2 regions of the Halobacillus sp. ACCC02827 genome follow, and region 2 is predicted to be linked to the other one. Evidence: a T-box and tRNA genes for the amino acid it is inferred to sense, from the RefSeq annotation. Region 2 holds a T-box; the other holds one or more tRNA genes.

Region 1 (15,795 bases), 1.2 Mb from region 2:
AAGCAGCTCCAGAGAAAAACACCATAAAAAAGAAGATGATGAATCTTCAGATCGCCGCGGAGGATTCCGCTGGTTCTGATCCGTTTCGGTTTGTCGGCCACTACCAAAAGCGTAGTGGCTTTTTCTTCATGGAGAGGATGAAGGTATATGTTAAGTGTGTTTGAATTTCTGTTGATCGGTCTGGCCAGCTTCCGTTTGACCCGTTTGTTGGTCGCGGACTATATCTTTGAATGGCTCCGGAAACCGTTTATGGAAACAAAAATCGTCAAGAATGAAGAGGGAATCGAGGAAGAGTGGATTGAACCGAAAGGGTTTATCGGGGAAGGTCTCAGCTGCCAGTGGTGTGTCGGTGTCTGGTCCTCGCTGCTAATGCTTCTCTTCTATATGATTGTTCCTTACGGAGAATGGCTCATCTGGCTGTTAGCCGTCGCCGGGATCCAGTCGATGTTGTACCTGTGGACCGATCGGCTGTGAGTGAGGAAAAAAAGGATAAGACGTTATTTGATGTATTGCAGGAAATAAATATGGAAACGTCGAAAAACTATGGCATCATCCGTCAACCGGAGAAGAAATTCGGCCAGTGGGAGAAGGACTTCCAAGCCTGGGAGGGGCGCTTCGATAAGCGGATGACGGACATGGAAGCTTTCCTGAATAAGCAAATAGGAAAAATGGAAGGGTTCTTTGAGTGAGTAGCATAGGCGGAATGCGGGTATAGAAAGAAAAGGAGGGAGCAGGATGGGATATATTCTGCCGGTCCATTTCTATCAGTATCAGGATTATCAGGAACGGGTCGTGGAAGCACACCGGACTTCATATGGCATAGAGAAGGTTTTTCAGGCGGACCTCGCATCAAAGCTCCGACACGGTGATCATCCGGAGGTAGAAAAGCAGAAGTATGAACCGCTCTCAACGCTATACACATCCGGCCGCTTTCATGCATCCGAGCAGCCGTCTCCGAAGAAAGTGGAGAATGTTTTCTCGGAAATGACAGGAAAAGGACGCCGTTTCAGCGAAGAAGTATGAAAACGCTGAAAGGGTGGAGGACGTGTCATTTACTGCGATGAACGACCATTGTTTCTACTGGAAAGGTTCCGTCAATATCGGCTATGTAAATAAAGGGGAGAGTGGCCTGCTTATAGACGCGGGACTCGACCGCTCTTCTATAAAAAAGGTGCTCAAGGAGATCAGGAAAAGGGATCTTCCATTGACGCACCTTTTTATTACGCACGCACACGCGGATCATTACGGAGGCGCATCGTATGTGCAGGAACAGTATGATGTCCATACGATGGCTGCTCCGCTTGAAGAGGCTGTCTTACGCTATCCGCAGCTGGAGCCGCTCTATTTGTCCGGTGGCAACGATCCGGTTCCAGAGCTCAACAATAAGTTTCTGCAGGGGCCGCCAGTTCGGATAGACGATGTGGTAGGTGCAGGGAAATTTCCAATAGGGGAGATGGAAGGGGAGGCGTTTTTTCTTCCGGGCCACAGCTATCATCAGCTCGGTATTAAAGTGGAAGGAGTGTTATATGCGGCCGACAGCTATTTCGGCATCGATACCTTACATAAGCACAAAATCCCTTATTTAACAGATGCACATGCTGCTTTGGAGAGTCTTCGGCAGCTTCGGGATATTCCATGTGAAGGATCCCTTCCGGGGCACGGGGAGTATGAAACAGATCATACGGCTGTAATCGATGCAAATATCGCCTATCATGAAGGAATTCTCCATTGGCTGCATCGATTTATCAGAGGCCGTGACGGAGTATCACAGGAAGAGGTGCTCACGGCGATGTGCAGCCGGTACGAAGTGGAAACGAAGGGGCTTTCCCAGTTTCTTTTATATCGGACGGCCGTCACGGCCTATTTGATCGGATTGAAAAAAGCGGGCCTCATCGAGGACCGCGTGGAGGGGAACCGCTGGATGTTCCACTCTGCTTCACATGCTGAGAATATATAACTGTTTGTCGCCGTCTGTATATTCGGCATACATGATTTCCTTGGGCTCGTTGTAATTCTGTGCCTTCAGCTGCCGCTCGAGCCAGGCTTCGTCAAAACCAGCTTCCAGCAGATTGTCCCAAATGATCTCACCGTCGCTGATGATGGTCCTCGGCAGCGGCACCTCTTCCGGTGTCAGTTTCATATCGTCCCTCGTCACGTTCTGAAACTGCGATGCTTTCAAAACAGACATCGTACCGTCCGTTTCCAAAAGAGCATACTGGACTTCCTTCATGGAAAACACGTCTTTCGAACGAAGCAGGTGTTGGAGCTGGTCGAGATCGAGTTTGTTTTTCTTCAACTGCTCTCTGTCGATTTTTCCTTTGTAGATGATCAGGGAGGGCATACCTTCAAGCAGTTTCCTTGTCCCTTTGAACTTCTCCGTGATGATTTCCGTCGTATAGATAAGAATGCTCCATAAGAGGATGGCATACCCGATATCAAGGACGCCGACTTCCGGATCATAGAGAGCATTACCGACCAGCTCCCCTAGGACAAGAGCCGCGATGAAGTCGAACGCCGTAATCTGTGTAATTTGGGATTTACCGAGTACTTTTGTCATGATGAAGAGGGCGACAAAGCCGAACAGTGTTTCTATTGTGATGTTTATATAATCCATATTGTCACGATCCCTTATAACTTCTTATACGCTCCATTGTAGTCAAAAAAATGTATGCTTAAACAGAAGTAGAAGGCAAAAGAAAAGCCGCCGGGAAAGGCGGCTTTTTCTAGCTTAGTTTTTTGACCATGGTCACGTGCGGGATGCCGGCATCCATGAACTCCCCGGATATGGTGACATATCCTAACGATTCATAAAATTTCTCTGCCTGGGTCTGTGCATTCAATTTCGCTTTGTCATACGCGTATTCACGCGTCACGGCTTCCATTTCTTCGATCATCTTTCTGCCGTATGAACGGCCGCGCTGATCTTTCATGACACAGATTCGCTCGAGCTTCCCATACCCGTTCACGAAGCGGAGTCTGGACGCGGCGACTGGTTCTCCGCTCTCATATCCGACGAAATGAATCGCCGATTCTTCCAATTCGTCAATCTCCAATTCCTCCGGGACGTGCTGTTCCTCTACGAAAACCGTGCGCCTGACATAATAAGCATCCTGACGCTGGCTGTCTTTGGTGACTTTAACGATGTCCATCAAAGCAGATCACCCTTGGCCGAGGCGGAACGTTTCATAAACGCTCCATGCACCGTTTTCTAATTGATAAAGAAGCTGGAAGCGGTCCACTTCATCCTGAAGATCGAATTTAAGCATACGCAGGCTGCCGTATACATCAGAGAATTCCTCATCCGAAAGCTTCTGGGCGATCGTGATGTGCGGAACGAATTGATACGCACGCTCTTCCGGCATCTGGCCGGCATGTAGTTTATCGTTCAAAGCGAAGATCTCTTCGGATGGATCGATCTTCAAATAAATAGTATTGGTCACCGGTGAAAAAGAGCTGACTTTATAGACGCCGTAGGAGAAAGGCTGTGTTTCTTTAGCGATTTCCTTCAATTCAGGGATGATGGTGTTTTCAATTTCCGCCTCATCCGCTTCAAACGGCTCCTTCATCGTAATGTGCGGGGGAACAAGCGCATAATGGGGATCGTAACGCTTGCGGTAAGAATTCGCCACATCCTGTACTTTTTTCGATGGAAAAACTGCAATGCCGTATTTCATTAGGCTAACCCTCCTGATTCTTCCTTTATATGTTTCCATTATTCTTTCCCAAACATGTTCAACAAAGCACGTTCAAAATCCTGCTGCCAAGAGCCCCATGTATGATCTCCGTCCAATTCATGATACGTATAGCTGAGCGGCTGACGTTCAAGAAAGTCGCGGAGCTCGCGGTTCGGAGTAAGGAAATCCAGCGTGTCTCCGTCTGTCGTGACAACGGATGTTTCTTCCTTGCCGATCGTATGGTCGATCGTAAGCGCGGAGAAGTCGCGGGCAGACGCCAGTACCTCCATTACATGCTCATCCACATAAGGACTCTGTGCAATAACATTACCGAAAATATTCGGAAACTTGGCTGCCGTCATCAAGCCGAGCGTGCCGGCAAGCGAATCTCCGGCAAGCGTGCGTCCACGGCCCATATGGTAGCCGGGGAGCTCTTCATCAAGAAACGGAACGACTTCCCGAATGAGAAAATTCACATAATCGCCCTGACGTGAACCGTCCGGATGATACTTTTCACGGCGGTCGTACTTATCCTGATAATGGATGCCGATGAAAATCGTATTCTCTATCCGGTTGTCGCGGTGCAGCTTATCACTGAGTGTCGCCGCCCGTCCCATTTGGAAGTAGTCGTTTCCATCCTGCATGATACAGAAATGGTATTTATACAAGGAGGAGAAATTCTTCGGCTTGTACACCTTCAGCTTCATCGTCTCCTGTAAGTAGACACTTTCTATTTCATACTCTGTCATGGATCCTTCCCTACCCAAATTCCAGCCACCTCCTCACAACAGGGAAATTCACAAAAAATTTCCCTTCCTATATCCAATGTAAACGTGTTCTCACTTATTTTATCATACTATTGTGTAAAAAGTTGAATGGAAGAGAAAGGAGGATTTAATAGAGGAAAAGAAGGGAATTTACATTTTGTTAAAAATATTTTTAATATCCGTTGACATCTTTCTCGATCCATAGTATATTATTACTTGTCAGCAGGAAACGCCGACAAAATACTACATACGATTCCGTAGCTCAGCTGGGAGAGCGCCACCTTGACAGGGTGGAGGTCGTTGGTTCGAGCCCAATCGGAATCATCTTACAAAGTGCTGGGATGGCGCAGTTTCTCAAAAAGGAGAGGCTGCGTCATTTCTATTTATTTCAGTACCTGTGGCCGAGATTTTTTAATTACCCTTCCTTGCTCTTCGAAAAAACACTTACCATTCTTTGATTTCCATGCACTTACCTATGAAGAAGATAATCCATAACTTAATATACACAGTAAGATAAATAGAAACTCGGCAAAGAAGAGCATTCAGGCTCTTCTTTTCAGGATTACAAGCAGTTTTATAAGGATTAATACCAGCCACAAAAGCAAAATCCCGCCAGCCAGTGTTTCTATACCAGATAATTCATTAAAACTGATTTTTGGTATAAATATCGCAGCAATTACTATGCCTAAGAGGTCTGTTGCATTCAACCTTCTCTTGGTCATACCGGAGTAATTACCTTTGGTGTTCCTTTCTCTAATGTTTTCCAAATTTACACGCCCTCTGGTCGTTAAAGTAGTTGTACTTATATCGGGTATATTTTCAATTTGTTTAGTATGCTTTCCGCTTCCACATGTTCAGCAGTCACTTTTAAGTATTGATACTTGAAAGTGGATGATATTTATCATAAAATCTAACTAACGTTCGTTAGATTTTTTATTATAGGAGGATTTTAATAATGGCATGGTTCTATCTTGTTTTAGCTGGTCTGAGTGAAATAGGTTGGGCATTCGGATTGAAACTGTCAGAAGGTTTCACGAACATCCTTTACGTCATCCCGACAGTCATCTTAATCATTTTCAGTTTTTGGTGTTTCTCCAAATCGCTGTCCGTTTTACCGGTATCAACAGCGTATGCGATCTTCACAGGTATAGGAGCATTTGGTACGGGGGTATTGGGGATGTTGTTCCTCGAGGACAGCGTGAGCGTGTTGAAAGTATTGTTACTGGTAGTATTAATCAGCTGCATCATCGGTCTTAAGTTAGTTGGAGAACAACCGGAAGAAGAAGCGGAAAGGAGCGTTTAATATGAGTTGGTTTATTTTGATTATGGCAGGGTTGATGGAAGTTGGGGGCGTAATCTTCCTGAAATTATCGGAGGGGTTTTCCAAACTCAAGCCGACCTTGATTTTTATAATTTTCATGGCATCCAGTTTTCTTTTACTATCCTTATCCTTAAAGTCTATCCCAATAAGCGTCGGCTATGGGATATGGACTGGTGTGGGAGCTGCCGGGAGTGTTCTTTTAGGAATGTTCCTCTTTCATGAACAAAAAAATCCTAAAAAGATTGCACTCGTTATTGGTGTCATCTCCTGCATTGTAGGATTAAAATTTGTTTCTTAATTCATGGAGGAAGGGGGAGGGACATTGACAGATATCCTTATTTTCACAGTGGATCTATGCATCATCACGGTTGCCATCTCTATTTTAATATTAGTGATTCGTGCGATGAAAGGACCGTCGGAAGCTGATAAATCGGTAGCATTGGACGCTATTGGTATAAACATGATGGCGATGACCGGCCTTTTGGCCATTAAATTGTCTACTACCTGGCTGAGCGATGTCCTTTTACTGATAGGGATTTTGCTTTTTGTAGGAACAGTGGCCACAGCTAAGATTATCGAGAAACGAAATATTATTGAAAAATAAAGGAACTTATGACATAGTGAACTCTGATGAACGCTTGAAGTGCGTGTATGAAAAGGAGTTGTAAGCATGTCAAAAGGGGAAGAGACGAAGAAAAGAATACTTGATAATGCTTTAGTCACCTTTGCGGATAAAGGATATGAGCAAACCTCACTGAAGGACATTGCAGTAAAGTCGAATATAAAGGCGCCGTCTATATACGCTTATTTCTCCAGCAAGGACCATTTGTTTGAAGAAGTTGTTGAGTTAACGATGGCTAAGTATGTCGCATTCATTTCGGAGCAGTATCAGGAACTGTCCTCTTATGATATGGAAAAAAAGCTGTATCACCTGCTGATCGATCTGAATAAGTATTTCTATAATAATAGTATCGGGCTGTTTGTAAGAAGGTTCTTTATTATTCCTCCCGAACCATTCAAAGAGTTGATAAATAGTAAGTATCTGGAGATGGAGCATGCAATTAAGCACCTTCTTCATACCATTTTCAAAGAAGAAGATGGGAACGATACATTCGTAGATTTTGAAGTGATACTCACTTCCTATTTGTGTATATTGGATGGAACGTTAATCTATTTGATGAATTTCCCTTATGACGTGTATAGGAAACGGTTGGATGATTCCTGGGGTACTTTCTGGAATGGGATACAAAAATAAAGGACGACCTGCTTCAGCTCCAATCGGTCAAGAGAACAGGAATAAAATATAGTCCAAACCGTGGAATCGAGGCGCTTCTTTTAAAGACGTCTCGATTTTTATTTGTCATCTTATTGACAAACGCTTGAGGACGGCATATCCTTATACCTAGATAAACTATGCATAGTAATTCTAGGTATGAGGAGTGATGGACAAATGAAGGTCAACAAGGAGTTATTGAAAGGCAGCACCTCCATCCTCATCCTCAGCCTGCTCAATAACAGGCCCATGTACGGGTATGAATTGATCAGGGTGATGGAAGAGAAGTCGAACGGGGTATTTAGTCTGAAAGAAGGGACACTTTACCCACTGCTGCATTCCCTTGAAAAAAATAAAGTAATCGAGTCGTATTGGGGGCAGGGGGATACCGGGAGAAAGAGAAAGTATTATCGATTAACCGCAGAAGGCAGAGTGTTTATGGAAGAGAAACGAGAAGAGTGGTCTACGTTTAAAGTGGCGGTAGACGATATATTAGCGTGGGAAAGGATGGCATGGGAATAACATGGAAAATCCGATAACAGCGTACATAGATAAGGTTTGCCGGCGAATTAAGAATAAGAGTCTCCATCAAGAGATTAAACTGGAAATAGAAGATCATTTGATGGAGCTTAAAGAGAATGCTCTGCGTAATGGATGTTCAGAAGAGGAAGCGCTGGATCAAGCCTTTTCTCAAATGGGTGACCCGGATGAAATAGGAAAGCAGCTTCATAGAACCCATCGAAGAAAAGTGGAGATGACCATCATTCTGCCCGTATTTATCACTTCGATCGTCGGCTTGCTTTCCATGTATTTCATTCAATCCTATACTCCTGATGGAATGATCGGATCTATATTTACCAACAGCTTAATTTATTATTTGGCGGGTGCGGCGCTTCTGGCAGTATTCTACTGCCTTGATTATTCGCGTATCCTGCGCTGTTCCTCCTACATCTATGCAGGTGCCATTTCGATACTCCTGCTCAGTTTATTTATCGGTGTCCGGGCAGGGGGAGCTCCTTATTTGGATATAGGTATAGCTATGCTCGACGTTTCCGGTATAAGTGCTTTAATTGTCGGAGTAGCTCTAGCAGGCATCTTTGAGTCTTGGAATTGGAAGAAGCCTGCTGATGGAGTGATCGGCATAGGAATACTTGTCCTTCCGGTTGTGCTGTTGGCAATGATGGGAGTTGTCTCGTACACCCTTTGTTTGTTGATCTGCTTAGTAGTCATGACAGCGTCCGGAGCCGGTTTTAGGCAGGTGACTGGTTTTGTTACAGCTTCAGCAGCTGTTCCCGTCTTCCTCTTTGCATTTGACTTTGCTCCATTTTCCTACTTTGCACCGGAGGCTGTACGAAACAGCATTGAAATATCCAGCCTTTTGAGTTCGGCCGGGTGGTTCGGAGCAGGTTTCTCTATGAACGCAGGCACTCTTTCTGAAGTTCATACGGACTATATTTTCGTATACGTCATCCATTCTTTTGGTTGGCTTGCTGGAATAAGCCTGCTGTTCCTCATCAGCTTATTCGTCCTTCGGATGATTTATATGTGGAAACAAGTGAAACCTGGGCAGGGGAAGTTAGCAGCGTTAGTGATTGCTGTGGTTATTTCTTTGCACTTTATCATCAGCATCCTGACGAACATGGCTGTCCTTCCGTCCCTGGGAATTGCACTTCCGTTTATGAGCTTCGGTGGTTCTTCCATCCTCATTGATATGGGGGCAGTCGGACTGTTCTTAAATATCTGCCACAGAGGATATGAGGAAACATCAGTAGGAACAGAAGTCCCTGCATGAAGGAAAGGTGACCGCTTTTACAGCTGGTCATCTTTTTTTATGTGAAAGTGAAGTGTGGTATTTTATGTAAAATATGATACGATAAAGTCGGCATGTAGTTCCAAATGGAGCGGACAGCACAAGTTTGGAAAATGCAGATTTGGGAGTCGGTAGAAGAAACTAAGTTTCCCGCTGGTATCCAGACGGGGTTCCGGTTTATTCTACTTAATTTGTATCTGAAGGAAGGGTAACGAATGAAAAAAAGAATCATTGTTTTAACAGCCTGTATGATGACAGGCCTCGTCCTGTCCGGCTGCTCCGGGGAGGAAGGACAGAACGACGATCAAGCATCGGATGATAACGTCGAGGAAACGGTCGCTGCAGAAGAATCATCGTCCGATCCGAAAGAAGATGGGGAGGAAAATTCGTCTTCGTCGACAGAAGAGGCACATGCGGAAGAAGCGGCAAGTGATTCATCTTCCAACTCTATCGATACATATTTGCAGGAGAACTACAAAGTTGATCAGGCACATTATGAAACAGATGTCTGGGAGAGTGATTCCGGTGTGACGAATCTTACCGTCAACCTGATGCCGGACACAGAAGCATATAGTCAGGAAATGGACAAGAAATTTCAGAACGGTCAGTCAGAAGTGGAGGAAGACATAGAAAGTCTCTTCGATGTAGCAGCCCGGATCATGAAGGAACTTCCGGAAGAGAAAGGACGGGTCGATTCGGTTAATTGGGTATCCTATGACGGGGAATCCACCGTTACTCTGATCCAGGATTACGAGCACAGTGAAAAGCCGGCCGGCGACGATGCCCTGTCGAAGTATTCGGATGAGCAGATCGAGTATGCACGGGTTTGGCTCCAGCTCGGTCCGAATCAGGATATTGATGAATTGAACGTCCGAATCATTCCTGCGGGAGAGAAGCTGAATCCTGATGACGAAACCAGTGCTGTTTACCCCGAGGACGTCATCCAGTTGGCCGGCTCCCGTTTGGTGGATGGATCGGTCACGTATAGTGGAAATGGGGACGGCACCATCAATGTGTATAATGTTCCGCTGCGCTGGGATGGGAAATATCCGGCAGGGAAAGATTTCTACAATGAAATCATAGAATCCACTAAGCTCGTCCCGGTTGAAACCGCTGAGGATGAGGAAGTCATCCGACTGATCCAACTGCAGAAAATTCAATAAAGGAATGAGATATAAGCTCTTGTTAGCTCTTTTTCATTGTTAATGAATCAGAGGTTCTAACAAGAGTTTTTTTAATTCCAATAAACCTATTATTTTTACATATAATTACAATAAAGTTAAAAATTATGTTTCTGTTGCCCGCCGGAGGGTAAGTAGTCCTTAATACAGGTGAGGAGGAGTTATTATTGAAAAGTATCCTTCGGTCAGTGTCCTTGATCGTATGCGCTGTGCTGTTTTTCAGTGGAACTTTTGTGTTCTTTCAGGAAGGAAAAGGGAATAGAGTCATATATGCGTCAGAAAAAACGACGTCTATACCCAATGAAATCATTGAAAAAGCAGATCCTTACATTACCATCACACGATCAAATGGAGAGAAACAGGAGGCTGGGACAGCGGATGATTGCGCAGGGGATAATGACCCGGATTGCCCGTACTTACCTGGTGATGGAAAAGAGATCCCTAACCCTGGTGACAAGCAATATATAATAGAGGATGGAACAAAGCCGGTGTACTATCAATACAAAATTGATTTAATCGGTTTAATAGAAGAAGTCGGTTCGGAACAAGCGATGGATATTTGGAGAGTTGTCCTGGATCGAAATTCCGCCATGAAAAACGTTGATTTTAGAGACGGCACCTATCTTGCGGATACAAAGAGTGTGAAGGTTGCGGCGGTTACTCCTGTGACGGATGGCTTTTCTGCCCAGGATGTCGAATTTGGTGAGAATGACATTGAATTTCATTGGTGGGGAGCAGAATTGTCATTAACAGGGGACATGGTAGGGTATTTAATCGGTCTTGGAGTGGGAGCGGCAGGTTTAGCTTTAGGCCAATTCTTCCCTGGTATCTGGGTAGCTGTCGGAACGTTTGCAGCGGAATCTATAGTTGGTTTGATTTTAACTCTGAATACGCCTGACCCAGTCATCATCACTTATCAATGGGGAGGACAGCCGGTAGTCGAAACACCATAGGAGGGATGCTTTATCAGCAAGGCAGCTATCACATCATTAGTTATTGCAGGGTGGGTTATTTTATACTCTCTGCTGTATTTTTTAGTAGCGGAACCCTTGGTAAAGTATCCGTTAATTGGATTAAGCCTGTTGGCGGCTTTCTTCATCCAGAAGAAATTAACGGAGAAATATGCTGATTCAGGAAAAGGAAGATCGTAGCTCTGCTTTTGGCAGGGCTCTTTTTATGAAGCAAAATAGAAGGTGGAAAGCCGGCAGTATTGTATGATAGATACAGGAGGTGGAGGAGAATGTCTGTCTATGAATATGTAGTCCAGGATAAAAGCGGGGGAGAAGTCAGCCTCGGTGATTATGAAGGTAACGTGCTGTTGATTGTCAACACGGCGACGAAGTGCGGCCTTGCAAACCAGTTCGAGGGGTTGGAGGCACTTCATCAGAAATACGAATTGGAAGGGCTGCGCGTGCTCGGCTTCCCTTGTAATCAATTCATGAATCAGGAGCCGGTTTCAGATGAAAACATGGCACAGGAATGTAAAATCAACTTTGGCGTCACGTTTCCGCTTTTCAAGAAGATCCAAGTGAACGGGAAAGATGCTGACCCGTTATATAAGTACCTGAAGACGGAGCAGAAGGGTCTGCTTGGAAGTGATATTAAGTGGAACTTCACCAAGTTCCTTGTCGATCGTAAGGGGAATGTCGTAAAACGGTTCGCTCCGAAGACAAAGCCTGAGCAAATAGAACAGGATATTCAAGAGCTCCTTTAAAGGGAAAAGCCTTCTTTTCGAGGAAGGCTTTTTATTTTGCGCGAATCCCGGATGGAAAATCCGCGATTCCTCTTTTTTTACCCTTTTCCTTCCTCGACAGCCTGCTTAATTAGATCAAGCGGGTGTGCTTCCTTTGACTTCTTCTCATACACGACTTTTCCATCCTGCCACTGGATGAGTGTCTGCTTGGAATCGGCAAATCCGTTGATCTTGATGACACCTCTATCCTCCGGGGCAGGGAGGTAGTGGTCCTCTAAATAGTCCACGATATCAGCTGCGAGTTTCTCATTGTCCGGATAGTCAGCATTAGCGTATTGATCATCCAGGGGGAAATCCGTTTCGATCAACCAATTCCCTTCGTTCCAAAGAATGTGTTCATGACCCGCACCGGCGTCTCTCGAAGCTTTAATGCCGTGGCCGAGTTCCATATTCGTCTGTTCGATCTTCCGATAGTCTTCGATGTAAGCGGCAGCTTGTCTTTCTGAGTCAAAAGATTTTTTTGTGAAAGGACGTGTGTCCTCTCCTTCTGCCGTTTTCTCCGCTTCTGATGAAGAAGCGGTTTCTTTATCTGTCTCTTCGTTCGCTTCATCAGACGCATTCGTCTTATCCTTTACATCGGTTTCCTGTGACTGCTCTGTTGCTGACGGATCGTCTTCATCGGTTGTTTCGGCATTGGAACTGCAAGCTGCCATGGTTACGGCCATCCCTAAGAAAAGCACAGCCATATAATTTTTTACTTTCATGTAAGATTCCACCTTTAATATGGTATATATCTCTCTTCCTCCCGAACTGCTTCGTTAAACGAAGCAGTTCAAAAGTGGTCGTTCTGATGAAGGAATCCGTTCTTAACGAAACACACTTCCATGCACAGGGAATAAGATGTAGGAAAATGTGAGGCGAGGTGCAACAATGCCACTTTCTTTAGTTTTTAATCAAATAGCAGTAAATGCGACGAATGAAAACTCGACGATAGCAACGGGTCAGGTCAACCAGCCTGATTGGACTTGGCAGGGTAAGAACAACAACGCAGCTGGAATAACGGTTGGTTTTTTTGTATCCAATAATACCTTCAACACGCTGATTGATAATGATATCAATGATGCAAATACGGCGAACCCTGAATTGAGTAACCCGCAGCCCAATATTCAATGGTAATGGAATACAGGAAAGAAGAGACCCTTATGGGTTTCTTTTTTATGTTTTTAAATGTGGAAGTCATCATTTTCTAAAACAAGGATTGATTCATCCGTATCTTCTTCTGCGGTCTTAATCGTATGCTCAACAAGGCTGGCAATCAGTGGGTGACACTTTTGGGCCCCTTTAACGAGGAGAGGAACACCGAGGGAATCGATACCGAGCCCCCTGGATAATCCTCCACCTATCGACATCACAAACGGAACGGTAGGGGAAGTGTTGCTGAAAACGATGCGGTCTTCGATATCGAACAATTGGAAGAAGATCTGGCAGAGGTCGCTCAGCGCAGGCACGACTAGATTCTGGGATTTTCGTCCGATGGTGTAGACGTCATGGCCCTTTGAATCCTGTCCGTGGAAAAGCAGTCTCCCTGCGTCTTTTTTTGTCAATTTGTTGAAAAAGGGAATCTCTAAAATGTCTTGTTTATCGAGGGTCTGCCCCTTTTGTAAGTAACCGAGATGATAGGCTGCTGCAATCGACGTGGTATGAGTACCGCCGTAATCGTTATAAATATAAATCATAAGGATGCCTCTTTTCCGTCATAATACTATTATCGTGAACCTGGACTCTCTACATATTCGTATAAGGGCGTAGAGGAGAAATTTCTATTATTCATACTAATGTCCAGGACGCAGTAGGTGCTGTTCCGTCCATTTTAATTGGAGTATAAGAAAAAAGACAAACTCATCCACACGGAGTTTGTCTTCAGGAAGAGGAGTCAGTTCCATGTTTCCTCTACATTCAATTCCTTCAGATATTGGTAACGCGGGTCCATGCGCATCAGCTCGGAAACCGTCACCAGCTGATATCCGCGCTTCTTCAATCCCGGAAGAATTTTCTTTAAAGCCTGGACGGTCTGAGATCTGTCCCCACCGCCGTCATGAAATAGGATGATGTCCCCGTTCTGCACTTTCGTCAGAACGTTTGCGACGATTTTACCCGCCCCCGGCTGCTTCCAGTCATAGGTGTCCTGGTGCCAGGACCAGAGGACGAAGGTATAGCCTTCTTCGTTGACTGCATTAATGATCCGCGTGTCATAATATCCTCCCGGCGGCCGGAATAACGTCGTCGATGTGTTGGTAATTCCTTCGATGACGTCATTCGTCCGGTTCAGATCTTCTTTAATTTCTGTCGTACTCATCCTTGGCATGCTGCCATGACTGTACGTATGGTTGGCAATTTCATGGCCGGCCAAAGCGGTCTGCCGGATGACGTCAGGATTTTCTTCTGCTCTTGACCCCATTACAAAAAATGTCGCTTTTGCATCATATTTGTCAAGCAGATCCAAGATTTCAGGTGTATAGGTGTCGCTTGGTCCGTCATCAAAGGTAATGGCAACACTCTTGGAGGGGTTAGGCACTTCCCAGACAGCAGACCCTTGATTTTCGTAAAAAGAGCGTGGACGTTTCAACTCGGATGCGTGACTGTACGTAGTGCTGATACACACGAATAGTAAGACCAGTACCGCAATCCAGTTACTAATATTTTTCATTTATGATCACCCATTCACCCTTTGGGAAACGTATAGGCTTAATGTGAGCTTTTCGGGCCGCGATTATTCCGGGACGTCCCATACATTTTTCCCGGTTGAAACCGGGACCTGAATGTTCACAAGGAAGCGGCTTTATCCAACGTTTTTTTCTTCGTGGGCGTGTATTTCCGCGTGAAGTAAGCGATGAGCGGGGTGAAGATCATAGTCGGCAGCAGCCATAGCAGGAAATTGCCCTGATCAAGATTCAATAGCCTTGGTGCGCCAAAGACCGTAAAAGCGGTGATGGTGGAGATGGAGCAAGAGAGCATGCCGACTAAATGTTCAATAATCCAGCTGCGTTTATAGCGCATCGGACGAAGCCAGTACGCGAGCTGGCTTCCACCAAGGAATAAGCCGATGATAGGAAAATAACTGATTAACCCATTCCCGATTGCAAATCCATAGGCCATGCAGCAGATGGCTCCAAGCAGCAAGGAAATAGAAGCGGCAAGATCAAGGGGATGGCGGTGGACGGCTTCTTTCTTTTTGAAGCGTAAAACGCGTATGCCGTAATAGGCAGTCGTAGCACTTAACAACGAAATGAAGAGCAGGAACGTGGAAAATGCCATTCGTTCGGGGGATGTATCCGGCTGGAAGAATATTCGGATGACGGCAAGGGAGGCTGCTGAAACGCTGACGATGGTCATGGCGATGACGAACAGCCATCCGAAGCGGTTGTGTACCTTTCCGCCTTTCTTCGTGAACAAAGGGATCCACAGCAGGAATAAGGCACTGAAACCGGCAGCAATATGAAGGAATAAAAAGAATGGAAACATGGGATGACCTTCTTTCTTTTATTATAATATCAAGTTTACATACCGACCGTCGGTTTGTAAAGGAGTTTTACAAACCATTGGTCGGTTTTGTATGATGGAGGAGAGGTGAAGGTATGAAAGCTCAACAAACGTGGGAAAAGCTGCTTGATGAAACGGAGCGTTTAATAAAAGAAAAAGGCTGTCAAAAGACGACACTGAAGGATATCATGGAACGGACCGGACTGACGAAGGGCGGCATTTATCATTATGTGGAAAGTAAAAACGAGCTGTTCGCTCAATTGATGAGCAGGGGGCTGAGATCAGCAAACGAGCGCTTTTATGAGGCGGCTGGAGATAAGGAACGTCCGGAACTCGATTCTCCTTTAAGACAGACACTCGACACATTCCACTTCGATGAAGAGGACGTAAGTAAGGAGATATTTCTGTATTTGATCAGTCAACGCCACGATTCCAAGGTAGCGGAGTTGCTGCAGGAGCACCATCAATCTGCCTTTCAGCAGTCGAAACAGTGGATTGAATTCGGCAAGGAACACGGTGTAATCGGTCCACATGTG
Region 2 (15,795 bases):
CTTTCTGAGAAAGCGGAGGATTATCCGTCCCGTTTGTCCGGAGGGCAGAAGCAGCGGGTGGCTATAGCACGGGCACTCGCTATGAAGCCGGAGATCATGCTTTTTGATGAACCTACCTCCGCGCTGGATCCGGAGCTTGTCGGTGAAGTGCTGCAGACTATGAAGGCATTGGCACAGGAAGGAATGACCATGGTGGTTGTGACGCATGAAATGGGATTTGCCCGGGAAGTGGCCGATCGGGTCGTCTATATGCATGACGGGAAAATCGTAGAATCAGGAACACCTGCAGAGATTTTTGAATCGCCTAAAGAGGAACGTACGCAGGCATTTTTAAGTTCCATACTATGAACAAAGGCGCGGGGCTGTGATCCCGCGCCTTTCATTTATTTTTTTCTGATGACGTACATTCCGTATGCAATCAGCACTACCGGCCAGAATCTTTCCAGAACATTAACAATCCTTTGGACCCAGAGAGACCAGGCAGGAGTTCCCGGTGTGAAAACAGCAAAGAGACCAATGGTGATGCAGACGATTGCCGGGATCAATCCGCGCTTCGTTTTAGAGTAATAAAGGAGAAAGGAAATCCCGATGATCCATAGGTACACCGCCCAGTGATCGATCCAGAAGCTGGTATGCGCCTGAAGGGTGAAGTGAACCCCAAGTCCTGTCACTAATGCTCCTGTGAACAGGTTGGAATAGTCTTTTGCCACATAACTATGTAAGAGCAGGGCGATACCGATGATGACAAGCAGGGATGACCATGAGTAAAAAGGGATCAGTTCGGGAATATTGAGGTGGCGTAGTAAAAAATAAACACCAAAGCCGATGAATAGAAACCCGATTAAAGAATTTTGTTTCGTCAAAATTAATCACATCCTTGCTGAAAATATAAGCGAAGATCTTTGCACTGTCTATATTATTTTGCTATATTACAAATGGGTTATAAATTATAATATTTCTAAAGTAATACTCATACTTTATAAATGGACTACTTTTTTATCGTATCACAGCAGATTCAAAATCTGTTCATATTTGATGCGGAAAATCGTCGAGGTTTTGTGCTATAATACAGGATATGTGAGAAGTTTTGAACGCTAATGGGGGTAGATGAAATGCATATTTTAGCTATCGGTCTTAATTATAGAACAGCCCCTGTGGAAATTCGAGAGAAGCTTACTTTTTCGGAGGATCGGCTGGAAGAAGCGATGACACAGCTCAACACACAAAAAAGTGTGTTGGAGAATGTTATTATTTCAACGTGTAACCGGACGGAAATCTATGCCGTGGTGGATCAGCTCCATACAGGGCGTTATTATATTAAGCAATTCCTTGCTGATTGGTTCCGAATCGATAAAGACGAATTTTCACCGTTTCTTTCCATTTACGAAACGGACGGGGCGGTCGAGCATCTGCTCAGGGTTACCGCAGGACTGGATTCGATGGTGCTCGGTGAAACACAGATTCTCGGTCAAATGAAGCAGGCTTTCCTGCGTGCTCAAGAGGCAGGTTCAACAGGGACGATCTTTAATCAATTATTTAAACAGGCCGTTACAATGGCGAAGAAGGCGCATAAAGAGACAGAGATCGGTGAAAACGCTGTCTCAGTCAGCTATGCGGCCGTAGAGCTGGCTAGAAAGATTTTCGGGGACCTTGTTCATAAACATATCGTTATTCTTGGTGCCGGCAAGATGGGGGAACTGGCTGCTAAGAATCTTCACGGTTCCGGTGCTCGTAAGGTGTCTGTGTTGAACAGAACACTATCCAAAGCAGAGGCGGTCGCCGACCAGTTTAACGGGGAAGCGAAGACGATGGATCAGTTGGAGGAAGTACTGACAGATGCGGATATCGTTATCAGCTCTACTGGTGCAACAGAATACGTCATCACCAGGAATCAGATGGAGCCGATCCACAAGCAGAGGAAAGGGAAGCCGTTGTTTTTCGTGGATATCGCTGTACCACGGGATCTTGATCCTGCTATGGAGTCGTTGGAGAGTGTGTTCCTGTATGATATTGATGACCTGCAGGGAATCGTTGACGCCAACCTTGCATTAAGGAAACAGGCGGCTGAAGAGATCGAACTGATGGTGGAAGCAGAAATCGTCGAGTTTAAAGAATGGCTGCAAACGATCGGAGTTGTACCGGTCATTTCAGCACTACGGACGAAGGCTCTGGATATTCAGGCAGAAACGATGAAGAGTATAGAACGGAAGATGCCGGAATTGACAGATCGGGAACGGAAAGTGTTGAACAAGCATACGAAGAGCATTATCAACCAAATGCTGAAAGAACCGATTTCTCAGGCCAAGGAGATTGCCGCCAAGCCTGATGCAGAGGATTCTCTACGCTTGTTCACGCAGATATTCGGTATAGAAGAACAAGTGGAAAAAGAGGTAGAAAAACAGGAAAAAAAGAATAACACAACGGTGAAGCATCATCCGGAAACGGCAAACCCGATCGCATTTTTAAGCTCCATGGTTAAATCTTAAGGTGGACATCCAATGCTAGAATTCAAATGGGTTTATGAACTCATCCTTTTCTTGTACGGGCTTAGTCTCATCGGATATTTCATCGATTTTGTACAGACGAACCGGAGGGCGAACCGCATCGCCTTCTGGTTACTTAGTATGGTCTGGGGTTTGCAAACCTTTTTCCTGTTGGCACAGATTCTGATCAAGGACAACTTCCCTATTATGACAGTGTACGATGGACTGTATTTCTACACCTGGATTCTTGTGACGTTCTCTTTGATAATCAACCGGCTGTTCCGGATGGACTTTCTCGTGTTTTTCACGAATGTAGTAGGATTTCTCATTATGATCATTCACCTTTCCACACGGGCACAGAGTGTTCTTGGAAACAACGGGGTCGGGCTTGTCAATGAACTGCTCGTCATTCACATCAGTCTTGCCATCATATCCTATGGGTTCTTCACATTATCCTTTATTTTTTCCATGATGTATTTACTTCAATACCGTCTGCTGAAAAGAAAGAAATGGAATGCGAAGCTTTTCCGACTCGGTGATTTGACGAAATTGGATCAGTTCTCTTATGTGGCTGTTATACTCGGAGTACCGCTCCTTTTGATCGCCATTATTCTCGGGGTGGTTTGGGGGTATGTCTCCCCTGATGTCTTCTACTGGTATGATTCGAAGACGCTCGGATCTTTCCTTGTGCTGAGTGTCTATATCGTCTATTTGTTCTTAAGAGTCGTAAAGGGGTATCAGGGACGAGTGATTTCGATCTTCAATACCGCCGCTTTTCTATTTCTTTTAATTAATTTCTTTCTGTTCGGTTCTTTATCTAATTTTCATTTCTAGTTATGAGGAGGCTGTCTTGTGCGAAAAATCGTCATTGGTTCACGTAAAAGTAAATTAGCGATCACCCAGACGGAATGGGTGATTGAACAATTGAAACAAATCGATCCGGGTTATGAGTTTGAAATCAAAAGGATTTCAACTAAAGGGGATCGAGTCCTGGATGTTACGCTTTCCAAAGTGGGAGGAAAAGGGCTGTTCATTAAAGAAATCGAACAGGCCATGTATGACGGAGACATCGATATGGCCGTCCACAGTATGAAAGACATGCCGGCTGTTGTCGCGGAAGGGCTTGTCGTAGCGTCCGTTCCGATTAGGGAAGACCACCGCGACGCCTTCGTTTCTGTCGGAAATGTTGCTCTGAAGGACCTGCCGACAGGAGCGGTCGTTGGGACAAGCAGTCTGCGACGCGGTTCCCAAATCAAAGCCGTCCGTCCTGATTTGGAAATCAAATGGATCCGGGGAAATATCGATACCCGCTTAAAAAAACTTCACGAAGAGGATTACGATGCCATCATTCTCGCAGCCGCAGGCTTAAAGCGGATGGGGTGGGATGACGATGTGGTCACCGAATACTTAGAGCCGGATGTTTGTGTACCTGCCGTCGGTCAGGGGGCGCTGGCCATCCAATGCCGGGAGGATGACAAGGAGCTGAGAGACTATTTGATGAAGCTGAATCATGAATATACCTCGTCCACCGTCACAGCGGAACGTAAATTTCTTCATGATTTAAACGGGGGCTGCCAAGTACCTATTGGGGGTTATGCTTATAGAAAAGCAGACGAAATCGTACTGACTGCTCTCGTGGGAAGCCCTGACGGCACGACGATCCTTCATGAAACGGTTTCGGGAACTGATCCCGTGTCTGTAGGAGCGGAAGCTGCTGCGCGCTTGAAGGACAGGGGTGCTCAGGAAATCGTTGATAAAGCGAAAGAGGAGTATGAGCAGTAATGAAACCGCTGGAAGGGAAAGGCATCCTCGTTACAAGAGGAAAATCCCAGGCGCAGCGTTTCATCAAGCACATTGAAAAGCAGGGGGGAGTGGCTTATCATGCCCCTCTTCTTACCTTCCAATTGAAAGATACAAAAAGCAGTTCCCACCTTCTGCATGAACTTCACGACTATTCTTGGGTTTTTATGACGAGCTCTAATGGCGTGAAGTTTTTTTTCGAGCTTTTGAGAAAGCACGGAAGGACGGTCCCTCCGGAACTCAGGTTTGCAATCGTCGGGAAGAAGACGGAGCAGCAGCTGAAACAATTCGGGTACAAGGCCGATTTCGTTCCAACGGAATACCGTGCGGAAGTAATGGGAGGAGAATTTCTCGAAGCTTTTCCGGAACCGGGAAAAATTTTGTACATAAGAGGTAATTTATCGAGAGATGTTCTCCCTGCATATTTCAAAGCTGAGCAGGTGTTTTTTCATTCGATGACCGTGTATGATACGCTACTAGTGGACGATCACAAGCGGCATATAGCGGCTTGGCTTGAGGAGGGGCGCCTTGATGCTTTGACTTTTACCAGCCCCTCTACCGTCAAGGCCTTTCATACTGCTGTCAGTGATTCGGAAAATAAAGGACGGAAGCTTCCCTGTTTCTGCATCGGCCCAACAACAGCAGATGCGGCAGCGCGCTTCGGTTTTACAAATATCTGTATACCAGAGAATTACACCATTGAATCCATGATTGAACGCATCGTTCAGTACTTTTCTAGCGAAGGGAAACGATAATTATGAAAGAAACAACATTTAAACGACACCGTCGTCTGCGCCGCACAGACTCTATGAGAGCGCTCGTGCGTGAAACGAAGCTCAGTACGGATGATCTGATCTATCCGATTTTCGTTGTGGAAGGAGAAAACATCAAAAATCCAGTGGCTTCCATGCCTGGTGTCCACCAGGTCTCTCTAGATTACCTTACGGAAGAGATGCAGGAACTCGTGAATCTGGGTATCCGGTCGGTCATCGTGTTCGGCGTACCGAAGGAGAAAGATGAGGTCGGAACACAGGCTTTCCATGAGCATGGAATCGTCCAGCAGGCAATCCGTCAAATCAAGGAAGAGGTGCCGGAGCTCACGGTCATCGCGGATACCTGTCTCTGTCAATATACCGACCACGGCCACTGCGGCGTTGTTCGCGACGGGGAAATAATCAATGACGAATCGTTGAAGTACCTTACGCAAACCGCAGTGACACAGGCGGAAGCCGGAGCGGATATTATCGCACCTTCCAATATGATGGACGGGTTTGTCGCTGCCATCCGTGCGGGTCTGGATGAAGCTGGTTTCCATCACATTCCTGTGATGTCCTATGCTGTTAAATATGCATCTGCCTTCTATGGTCCTTTCCGTGACGCCGCTCACAGCACACCACAATTCGGCGACCGTCGGGCGTATCAGATGGATCCTGCCAACCGTTTGGAAGCGCTGCGTGAAGCGGAATCTGATGTAGAAGAGGGAGCAGACTTCCTCATCGTCAAGCCGGCTCTTGCTTACTTGGATATTATGAGAGAAGTGAAAGATCGTTTCCGTCTTCCGCTGGTCGCCTACAATGTCAGCGGGGAATATTCCATGATCAAAGCAGCTGCCCAGAACGGCTGGGTTAAAGAGCAGGAGATCGTTATGGAGAAGCTGTTGTCCATGAAACGCGCAGGTGCGGATCTGATCATCACCTATTTTGCCAAAGATGCAGCGAAGTGGCTGAACCAATAAAAGAATAGAAGAAAGGGTGCAGATTATGAGGAATTTTGATCAATCAAAGCAGGCGTACGATAAAGCAGTAGATTTGATGCCCGGCGGGGTCAACTCCCCTGTCCGTGCGTTCAAATCCGTAGATATGGACCCGATTTTTATGGAAAGAGGGGAAGGGTCGAAACTTGTGGATATCGATGGAAATGAATATATCGATTACGTACTTAGTTTCGGTCCGCTCATTCTTGGCCATGCAGACCCTAAAGTGACGGAAGCCTTAACGAAGGTGACGGCACACGGGACAAGCTTCGGGGCACCTACCAGAATGGAGAACAAGCTTGCGGAGCTTGTCATTGAACGTGTACCATCCATTGAAATGCTTCGGATGGTGAACTCCGGTACAGAAGCGACGATGAGCGCGCTGCGTGTAGCCAGAGGCTATACCGGCCGTGATAAAATTCTTAAATTTGAAGGGAATTATCACGGACACGGGGATTCCCTGCTTATCAAAGCAGGTTCCGGTGTTGCTACGCTCGGTCTGCCTGATTCCCCGGGAGTTCCGGAGTCGATTGCTCAGAATACGATTACGGTCCCCTATAACGATTTGGAAAGCGTTCGTTACGTTTTCGAACAATACGGAGAAGATCTCGCTGCCGTCATCATCGAACCGGTATCCGGGAATATGGGTGTCGTACCGCCGACGGAAGCATTCCTTAAATCTCTGCGTCAGTTGACAGAAGCCAACGGCACGGTTCTTATCTTTGACGAAGTGATGACAGGGTTCCGTGTTGGTTATCACAGCGCCCAAGGGCACTTCGACGTCACTCCTGACATGACCACCCTCGGTAAAGTGATCGGAGGAGGCCTTCCTGTGGGGGCTTACGGTGGAAAGCGGGAAATCATGGAGCGTGTCGCTCCAGTTGGTGATATTTATCAGGCCGGAACACTTTCCGGGAACCCGCTTGCTATGACGGCCGGATTTGAGACGCTTTCCGCTCTGACGGAAGAATCCTATACTTCTATTAACCACAAAGTAGACCGATTGGTGGAAGGTTTTCTTCATGCAGCGGAAACGCACGGCGTTCCATTGACGGTTAATCGAGCGGGATCCATGGTTGGATTCTTCTTTACGAACGAGCCGGTCACTAATTTCGAAACGGCCAACCGGTCGGATTTAGCATTGTTTAAGAAATATTTTCAGGGGATGGTCCAAGAAGGAATTTATCTCCCGCCTTCGCAGTTTGAAGGAATGTTCTTATCGACGAAGCATACGGATGAGGATATCGAGAAAACGATACAGGCCGCAGAAAAAGTATTCGCCGGTCTTAAGTGACTATTATACAAAAGCGTACGGGTCCTTCCCGTACGCTTTTGTTTTTGTGGAAAAAGTGCTGGTCAAGAGGAGCGTACTGGGAGTCTCCTGATTAACCGCATTCGTTGGAGGCTGGAGTTTTTCAGCTGTTGGGCCTTTTTCTGCTTTTCAGCTCTTATGTATATATCTGCTCCTGTCGCATATGGTGATAAAAGAGAATCGTGTTTATTACCTTAGGGAGGGGACCTGACATTGCAGAACAAACAAAATGTATTTTCCTTTTATTTAGATGAATCGATTTGGTTCAAGGAGGGACAGGGAGTACGAGAGCTGATTGGTATCTCCTTAGAACCTGAGATATCCATTGAAGAGCTGGGAGATGTCGTCCGGTTGAAGGGGACGGTGGAACTTGCGGGAGAATATATCCCGACAGGAAACACGGGGGATCCCGAGGATGCAGCATTCACGAACTCGGTGAGGATTATGGATCATGTCGCGCCGGTCGAAGGGGATGCGTATGAATTCCGTCACCAATTCCCGGTAGAAATAACGGTACCATTAGAGAGAGTATCGAATTTAGAGGATGTTCTCATCGATATTGAAAGTTTCGATTATGAACTACCAGCCACACGTCAGCTTCGCCTGCATGCCCACATTAATATCAACGGCATCGAAGAAAAGGATAAAGGGGCTGCGAATGCAGAATCCTTTGACGAATCTGCAAGGGTTGGGCCGGTCAATTTCCCTGAAGATAAAGCCCAGGATATTCCGATTTTCCCGGAACGCGAAGCTCCTGTTTTTCAGTTCGACCAGCAACAGGAATCGGTGGATGATAAACCGAGTTCATCCAGTGATGGACGGTGGACGTACAAAAAGTCACAGAGCTTCCCGGAATTTTTCGGTCATACAGCTCCGGCATCGGAAACACCACCTGCAGGTGACGAGGCCGAGCCTTCGATGGAGACGATCGTCGATTGGGAGGAAGTAGAGGTCAGTGTGGAAGAATCGCAGACGTCTTCTTCGGAAGAACAGGAACAAAAAGCGCCGGGCGGAATGGACGGAATTAAACAGATTTTCAAACACCTATTTCCGAATAGGGAAGATACGTACACACAAATGAAGATGTATATTGCACAAGAAGAGGAGACACTTTCGTCAATCGCTGAGAAGTATGGTGTAACGGTGAAACAGCTGGAGCGGGTGAATGAACATACAGAGGATGTGTCTCCGGGTCAAATTGTATATATTCCGAGCTAAATCCATTTGTATTTGAAAGCAAGAAAAAGCCCCAATAAAAAACCAAACAGGAAAATATCGAACGTCGTCGGGAAAATGATCATTCGGATGGTTTGAAAGATGACGATCGGCAGTAAGCATTTCTCGAGAACATACAGCCAGTTTCTGCACCAGATCGGCAGACGGTACCTATATAAGCGGCTGAAGAGGAACACCTCCATACTTTTTTTGAGCGTTTTCCCATCATGGAATGGGCGGACGCTCATTTTTTTTGTTACAGGTTGACTAAAGCATTGTTTTCTATATACAATATGTTATATAACCTTTATACGTGAAATGCTTAGATAGGGAAGAGTACATGAACAATTCCTAAAGAGAGGAAAACATTCGGTGAGAGTTTTCCAGGAACCCTGTTGATGGAAGGTCGCCCTTGATGCAGCTTCTTTGAACCAAAGAGTAGGAGAAGCCGGTTAGAAGCCGTTATGTCAGTCGAGTGTACAGGAAGAGTATGTTGTTTTCCTGTAAATGAAGGTGGTACCACGGAATGAATCCCCTCCGTCCTTTTTTGGACGGAGGGGTTTTTATTTTATACAAAGAGAATAGAAGGAGGAAGATCGGAATGGATCAACAAGATCTTTCGATGCCGACAAAGTACGATCCGGCAGCAATTGAAAAAGACCGGTATCAGTACTGGGTGGACGGCAAGTTTTTTGAAGCAACAGGAGATAAAGAGAAGGAGCCTTATACTATTGTCATCCCGCCGCCGAACGTCACAGGGAAACTGCACCTTGGCCATGCGTGGGATACGACATTGCAGGATATTTTAAGCCGTGTGAAGCGGATGCAGGGATATGACGTCCTTTGGCTGCCGGGAATGGATCACGCGGGCATTGCGACACAGGCGAAAGTCGATGCCAAACTTCGGGAAGAAGGAATCAATCGTCATGATTTAGGACGGGAGAAGTTCCTGGAAAAGTCCTGGGAGTGGAAGCATGAATATGCAAAATTCATTCGCGCCCAGTGGGAGAAACTCGGCCTCGGTTTGGACTATTCAAGAGAGCGTTTCACTTTGGATGAAGGTCTTTCAAAAGCGGTTAAGGAAGTATTCGTCAAGCTTTATGAGAAAGGTCTCATTTACCGCGGGGAGTACATCATCAACTGGGACCCTGCGACACAGACAGCTCTTTCCGATATTGAAGTGGAATATAAAGATGTCCAGGGCGCGTTCTATCATATGCGTTATCCGCTGAAGGGCGAAGAAGGTTCGATTGAAATCGCAACGACACGCCCGGAAACCATGCTTGGAGACACAGCCATTGCCGTTCATCCGGAAGATGATCGTTACAAACATTTGATCGGCAAAAAAGCGATCCTTCCTATCGTTGGAAGGGAAATTGAAATTGTCGGAGACGATTATGTCGATATGGAATTCGGATCAGGAGCGGTGAAAATCACACCGGCCCACGATCCAAATGATTTTGAAATCGGCAACCGCCATAACCTTGAACGCATTCTTGTCATGAATGAAGACGGAACAATGAATGACAACGCCGGTAAGTATCAAGGGATGGATCGTTTCGAGTGCCGGAAGCAGATTGTCAAGGACCTTCAGGAATCCGGCGTTCTCTTTGAGATTGAAGAGCACATGCATTCTGTCGGCCATTCGGAACGGAGCGGAGCAGTAGTTGAACCGTATCTTTCCACCCAGTGGTTCGTTGACATGAAGCCTCTCGCAGAAGCGTCCGTCGATCTTCAAAAAGGAGACGATCGAGTAGCATTCGTGCCGGAACGATTCGAGAAGCCGTACCTGCACTGGATGGAAAATACGCGTGACTGGTGTATTTCCCGTCAATTGTGGTGGGGACACCGCATTCCAGCCTGGTACCATAAAGAAACCGGGGAAGTGTATGTCGGCAAAGAAGCACCGGCAGATGAGGAAAATTGGAAGCAGGAAGAAGATGTCCTCGATACATGGTTCTCTTCCGCTCTGTGGCCGTTTTCCACAATGGGCTGGCCGGATGAGGACAGTGAAGATTATAAGCGCTACTTCCCGACGAACGTTCTTGTTACCGGTTATGACATCATCGGATTCTGGGTAAGCCGGATGATCTTCCAGTCGCTTGAATTCACAGGGAAGCGTCCGTTTGACGACGTTCTTATCCACGGTCTTGTCCGTGATGCTGATGGACGGAAAATGAGTAAGTCCCTCGGAAACGGTGTCGATCCGATGGATGTCATTGAGAAGTATGGCGCGGATTCGCTGCGTTACTTCCTATCTACCGGCTCTTCTCCGGGGCAGGATCTGCGCTTCCACTGGGAGAAGGTGGAATCAACGTGGAACTTCGCCAACAAGATTTGGAACGCCTCCCGCTTTGCGCTCATGAATATGGGAGATTTAACGTTTGAGGACATTGATTTGTCCGGGAAGAAATCCGTTGCCGATCAGTGGATTCTGACTCGTTTGAATCAGACGATTGAGCAGGTGACGACGAACATCGATAAGTATGAGTTCGGGGAAGCAGGACGTCACCTGTATAACTTCATCTGGGATGACTTCTGTGACTGGTACATTGAAATGGCGAAGCTGCCGTTATACGGAGAAGACGAGGCGAGAATTCATACGACCCGTTCGATCCTAGCTTACACGCTTGATCAGACGATGCGTATGCTTCATCCGTTCATGCCTTTCATTACAGAGGAAATTTGGCAGCATCTTCCGCACCAAGGAGAGTCCATCACGCAGGCGTCCTGGCCGGTAGTCCGGGATGACTTCCATAACGAAGGAGCAGTGGCGGAAATGGAGCGTCTCGTTTCCATTATCCGATCCGTGCGGAATATCCGCTCCGAAGTGGATACGCCGATGTCTAAAGAAATTCAGTTGATGATTCAGGCGAAAGATCAAGCTGTCGTTGATGAGCTTGAGAAGAACCGTGCCTACCTGGAACGTTTCTGTAATCCAAGCGAGCTTGAAATTTCGACAGATCTTCAGGCACCTGAAAAAGCCATGTCAGCGGTTGTTACCGGAGCGGAACTTTATCTGCCGCTTGCAGGTTTAATCAATATCGAGGACGAGATCAAGCGTTTGGAGAATGAATGGAAGAAGTGGGATCAGGAAGTCACCCGCGTCCAGAAGAAATTGTCCAATGAAGGTTTTGTCAAAAAAGCGCCGGAACAGGTTGTCGAAGAAGAACGGAAGAAAGAAACCGACTATTTGGATAAACGTGCAAAAGTCGAAGCGAGAATCAAGGAATTGAAAGCATAAACAATGGAAAGGGAGTGTATTCTTTAGGAATACGCTCCCCTTTTTGAAGGTAGGGAAGACAGCTATGAATTATCAAGAAGCTTTGGATTGGATTCATTCGAGAGAGAAGTTCAAAGTGAAGCCGGGTTTGAAGCGCATGGATTGGATGATGGAACGCCTCGGCCATCCGGAGAAGGGCTTTAAAGCGATTCACGTCGCCGGTACAAACGGCAAAGGCTCGACCGTTTCCTTTCTGAGGAATCTCCTCCAAGCACAGGGATACACGGTGGGAACCTTCACTTCTCCTTATATCGAAAGATTCAATGAGCGTATCAGCCTGAACGGGGAGCCGGTTTCTGATGCGGTGATTGCACGCCTTGTGGATCGGATACGTCCGCTTGCTGAGTCTTTGAAGGAAACCCCTTTAGGAGAACCGACAGAGTTTGAGATCATAACTGCTATGGCGATGATCTACTTTGACGAGCAGCCGATCGATTATGCCGTCGTGGAAACGGGACTTGGTGGACGGTATGATTCGACGAATATTCTTCATCCCATCGTTTCTGTCATCACAAATATCGGACATGACCATATGAATATCCTCGGTTCGACAGTAAGGGAGATAGCTGGTGAAAAGGCGGGGATCATCAAGCAGAAGGTCCCGGTCGTGACAGCAGTTAAACAGCCCGAGGCAATGGAAGTCATCCTTGAAGAAGCAACGAGTCAAAAAGCACCGTTATTCTCTTTAACTACGCATTTTCACGTCACACATGAGGCAAGTACACCGGAAGGGGAAACATTTATATTCCGGTCGGGTGCGTATGAATCGGAACTTCTTCTCAGTAGAATGAAAGGGCATCATCAGGTGGAGAACGCATCGGTCGCCCTCCAGACAATGGAGAGTTTAAAGCAGGCCGGAGATGCCATCGACCGCAGGCATTATAGGAGCGGATTGGAACAAACGACATGGCCGGCACGCTTCGAAACGGTCCGGAATCAGCCGCTTACTATTATTGACGGGGCTCATAACGAAGAAGGGACCAAGGCTCTCGTGGATACAGTGAAAGAACATTACAGGGGACGGTCGGTTGTTCTCGTTTATGCAGCTTTGGAAGACAAGCCGGTTATAAAGATGATGAATCAATTGAAAGAAGTAGTCGATTTCGCAGTCGTGACCAGCTTTGACTTTCCGAGAGCCTTGCAAGAAGAAGACCTTGCTTCTCTCTCCCCAATTAAACCGACGCTTCCTGCGGAAAACTTACAGGAAGCGTTGAGGCTCGCCGAGCAGCAGTTGGATGATAAGAGTGTGTTGTTAATAACGGGGTCCTTATACTTTATCTCGGACGTTAGAGCATACTTTAAATCAAAAATGAAGAAGTGACTGAAAACGTCTGGGCTTCCTCTATGAGGGAGTCCAGTTTTTTTGGTTTTTGTGATGCTTTATGCTTATTTGTTAAGGTTACAGTGCGACAAATGTCGGTTTATAAGATATAATTTGGTGGTAAAAAAGATTCATTTGATAAGTGGCTGACAAGGAGCGTTGAATAGATATGGTGCATAAGAAAACCGCTTGGAAACTGGTGCTTGTTTTAACGATCGGTATATTTCTGCTCTTCCTCACCACCCAGGAGGCGGCAAAGGCTTTCACTTTTGTAACCGGGGGAGGCAACTACGCGGAAAATACGACGGTCGCTTCTATATCTCTGGCCGGCAAGAACCAGAAAGAAGCGGAAAAAATCTTAGCAGACAACATAGAGGAATGGCGGGATGAAACAGCCGTTACGTTATCAGCATCAGGAAAACGTATTGTTCTGGATACGGAAGAAGTGACGTTTGATGTGAAGGAAACATTGGAGGAGGCGGTCCAAGGGTCTGATAACGGTCTGGTCGTTGTACTCTCCGACCGTTTTTTTGATCCATTAGAAGAAGAGATGGACAGCGAATTAAGAGATTCACTCTCAGAAAAGATGCTGCGTGACGTTGTAAAAGAGGATGCTGCTTCCCTCCCGGAAGATTCTTTGGAATACGACGCCTATCATTTTCTTGATCAGGAGAATGAAGAACTCTATGAATCGATTGGAAGCCAGACGATGAACGTACCGGCAGAGGTGGATATGGAGCGAATGAGAAAGCTGTTCGATCATGCAGAAATGGAAAATGGGGAGACATTCTCCATGCTTGATTTGTTGTTTGTGGAAGGTGTATATGATGAACAAGCGCTGAATATGGCGGCAACAGCCATCTACGGTGCGAGTCTGAAAGCTGGGTTTGATGTGGAGGAAAGACACATCAGCCAAAGGAGACCGGCATTTGCTGAAATTGGCATGGAGGCAGGTGTGAATCTAAAGGACAAGCAGGACCTGAAGCTGTATAACCCTTATTCTCATGACTACATATTGAACTGGGAGGAGACGTCTTCTGGATTCGAGGTGTCCTGGACCGGCTACCCGACAGGCTCAGATTATCAGATTTATGTCCGATCGGCAGGCACCGTACCGCCGAAAGCGATTGTCGAGTATTCCACCTTGTTGGAACCCGGGCAGGTGGAAGTGGTGCAGCAGGGACAGGACGGGGAAAGCGCAGAGACATGGCGGGAAGACCGTGCGTCCCTTAACGGTGATGAGGAGCTCTTAACGGAAGATTATTATCCTCCTGTCCCTGGGGTGGAGGTGCATTCCAGTTTTGTCGTGCTGAACGAGTTGGAAGAGGAAGCACAAGTGGATTCCGAAGTCGTGAAGCACCCGTCCCTGGATGGTACGAAAGCTTCCAATCCTGTCGGACCAGGAGAAGTGGATGTGTGGGAAAATGTGCAGGAGTGGGAGAAGAAATGATGGAACGTAAAGTGAAGGTGGGAGGATAAGATGACAAGAAGGAAGCGGCTTGGTGATCTGTTGAAAGAAGCAGGTGTCATTGAGGAAGCTCAAATAGAAGAAGCCCTGAAAGAAAAGCAAGCAGACCAAAAGCTCGGAGACGTATTGGTGGAGAAAGGGTATGTGACGGAACAACAGTTGATCGAAGTATTGGAATTCCAACTGGGCATTCCGAAGGTTTCCCTTTTTCACTTTCCTGTTGATTCCCAAGTTATCTCTATCGTGGATAAGGACTTCGCCCTTCGTAATCTGCTTGTTCCCATTCAGCGTAAGGGTAGAGAATTAACGGTTGCAATGGCGGATCCCATGGACTACTACTCCATCGATGACATGAAAATATCGACAGGGTTTCAGATTTCGCCGGTCATTGCCACGAAGTATGAAATCATTCAGGCGGTGAACCGTCATTATAATTTGAGCGATTCCGACCTTGAGGAAGAAAAGGACGGGGAAGCTCCTGCCATCCGACTGGTGGATCAGCTGCTCCAGGCAGGAGTGCAGATGAAAGCGAGCGATATACATATCGATCCACAGGAATCAAAGGTGTTGATCCGGTACCGGATTGACGGCGTATTGAGGACGGAGCGTACGCTGCCGAAAAGTCATCAAAACAGTTTGACTGCCCGTGTGAAAATCATGGCGGACATGAATATTACAGAAACACGTCTGCCCCAGGACGGACGGATCAAGACGAAGGTCGACCACGGAACGGTAGATTTGCGAATCTCGATTCTCCCGACAGTGTTTGGGGAGAAGGTCGTCATTCGAATTTTGGATTTGGCGAATACGCTCGGCGGAATCGATGAACTCGGTTTCCATCCCGTCAATAGAGATAAGTACCTCGACTTAATTCAACAACCCTCGGGTCTGCTGTTGATCACCGGCCCTACTGGTTCTGGAAAATCCTCTACACTCTATGCTTCTTTAAACCGTCTTAATACGGAGAATGTCAATATTATAACGGTGGAAGATCCGGTAGAGTACCAGATTGAGGGGCTCAATCAGGTGCAGGTCCATACCAAGGTCGGGTTGACGTTTTCGGAAGGCCTGCGTTCGATTCTTCGCCAGGATCCGAACATCGTCATGGTCGGAGAGATCCGCGATTCCGAAACAGCAGAAATTGCCGTGCGCGCATCGTT

The links. A T-box is a leader RNA that pairs with one kind of tRNA and senses whether it is charged. The one in region 2 lies ahead of QRD89_RS12550 (valine--tRNA ligase), so its partner is inferred to be a tRNA-Val.
Region 1: it has a tRNA-Val gene. The T-box ahead of QRD89_RS12550 (valine--tRNA ligase) is inferred to sense a tRNA for this amino acid. The anticodon was not compared.

The regions. Positions count from the first base shown of each region.
Region 1 covers NZ_CP128168.1:1,126,439-1,142,233, forward strand. Annotated here, with positions in the region: gene QRD89_RS05880 (hypothetical protein) at 1-79, shown strand, start outside; gene QRD89_RS05885 (DUF1360 domain-containing protein) at 148-474, shown strand; gene QRD89_RS05890 (hypothetical protein) at 525-689, shown strand; gene QRD89_RS05895 (hypothetical protein) at 736-1,023, shown strand; gene QRD89_RS05900 (MBL fold metallo-hydrolase) at 1,046-1,957, shown strand; gene QRD89_RS05905 (DUF421 domain-containing protein) at 1,937-2,614, opposite strand; gene QRD89_RS05910 (GNAT family N-acetyltransferase) at 2,724-3,149, opposite strand; gene QRD89_RS05915 (YjcG family protein) at 3,159-3,674, opposite strand; gene QRD89_RS05920 (alpha/beta hydrolase) at 3,713-4,441, opposite strand; tRNA gene QRD89_RS05925 (tRNA-Val) at 4,693-4,765, shown strand; gene QRD89_RS05930 (DMT family transporter) at 5,397-5,744, shown strand; gene QRD89_RS05935 (DMT family transporter) at 5,746-6,060, shown strand; gene QRD89_RS05940 (monovalent cation/H+ antiporter complex subunit F) at 6,085-6,366, shown strand; gene QRD89_RS05945 (TetR/AcrR family transcriptional regulator) at 6,433-7,017, shown strand; gene QRD89_RS05950 (PadR family transcriptional regulator) at 7,213-7,557, shown strand; gene QRD89_RS05955 (FtsW/RodA/SpoVE family cell cycle protein) at 7,559-8,827, shown strand; gene QRD89_RS19265 (YdeJ family lipoprotein) at 9,061-10,008, shown strand; gene QRD89_RS05965 (hypothetical protein) at 10,194-10,979, shown strand; gene QRD89_RS05970 (glutathione peroxidase) at 11,267-11,740, shown strand; gene QRD89_RS05975 (hypothetical protein) at 11,818-12,483, opposite strand; gene QRD89_RS05980 (hypothetical protein) at 12,650-12,895, shown strand; gene QRD89_RS05985 (DUF3189 family protein) at 12,943-13,455, opposite strand; gene QRD89_RS05990 (polysaccharide deacetylase family protein) at 13,653-14,426, opposite strand; gene QRD89_RS05995 (DUF2306 domain-containing protein) at 14,543-15,241, opposite strand; gene QRD89_RS06000 (TetR/AcrR family transcriptional regulator) at 15,355-15,795, shown strand, end outside.
Region 2 covers NZ_CP128168.1:2,349,694-2,365,488, reverse strand. Annotated here, with positions in the region: gene QRD89_RS12595 (amino acid ABC transporter ATP-binding protein) at 1-348, shown strand, start outside; gene QRD89_RS12590 (LiaI-LiaF-like domain-containing protein) at 384-863, opposite strand; gene hemA (glutamyl-tRNA reductase) at 1,113-2,486, shown strand; gene QRD89_RS12580 (cytochrome c biogenesis protein) at 2,499-3,317, shown strand; gene hemC (hydroxymethylbilane synthase) at 3,336-4,265, shown strand; gene QRD89_RS12570 (uroporphyrinogen-III synthase) at 4,265-5,038, shown strand; gene hemB (porphobilinogen synthase) at 5,041-6,018, shown strand; gene hemL (glutamate-1-semialdehyde 2,1-aminomutase) at 6,044-7,330, shown strand; gene spoVID (stage VI sporulation protein D) at 7,562-8,566, shown strand; gene QRD89_RS19275 (YszA family small membrane protein) at 8,563-8,766, opposite strand; T-box leader at 8,878-9,111, shown strand; gene QRD89_RS12550 (valine--tRNA ligase) at 9,165-11,807, shown strand; gene QRD89_RS12545 (bifunctional folylpolyglutamate synthase/dihydrofolate synthase) at 11,872-13,167, shown strand; gene QRD89_RS12540 (VanW family protein) at 13,337-14,617, shown strand; gene QRD89_RS12535 (GspE/PulE family protein) at 14,648-15,795, shown strand, end outside.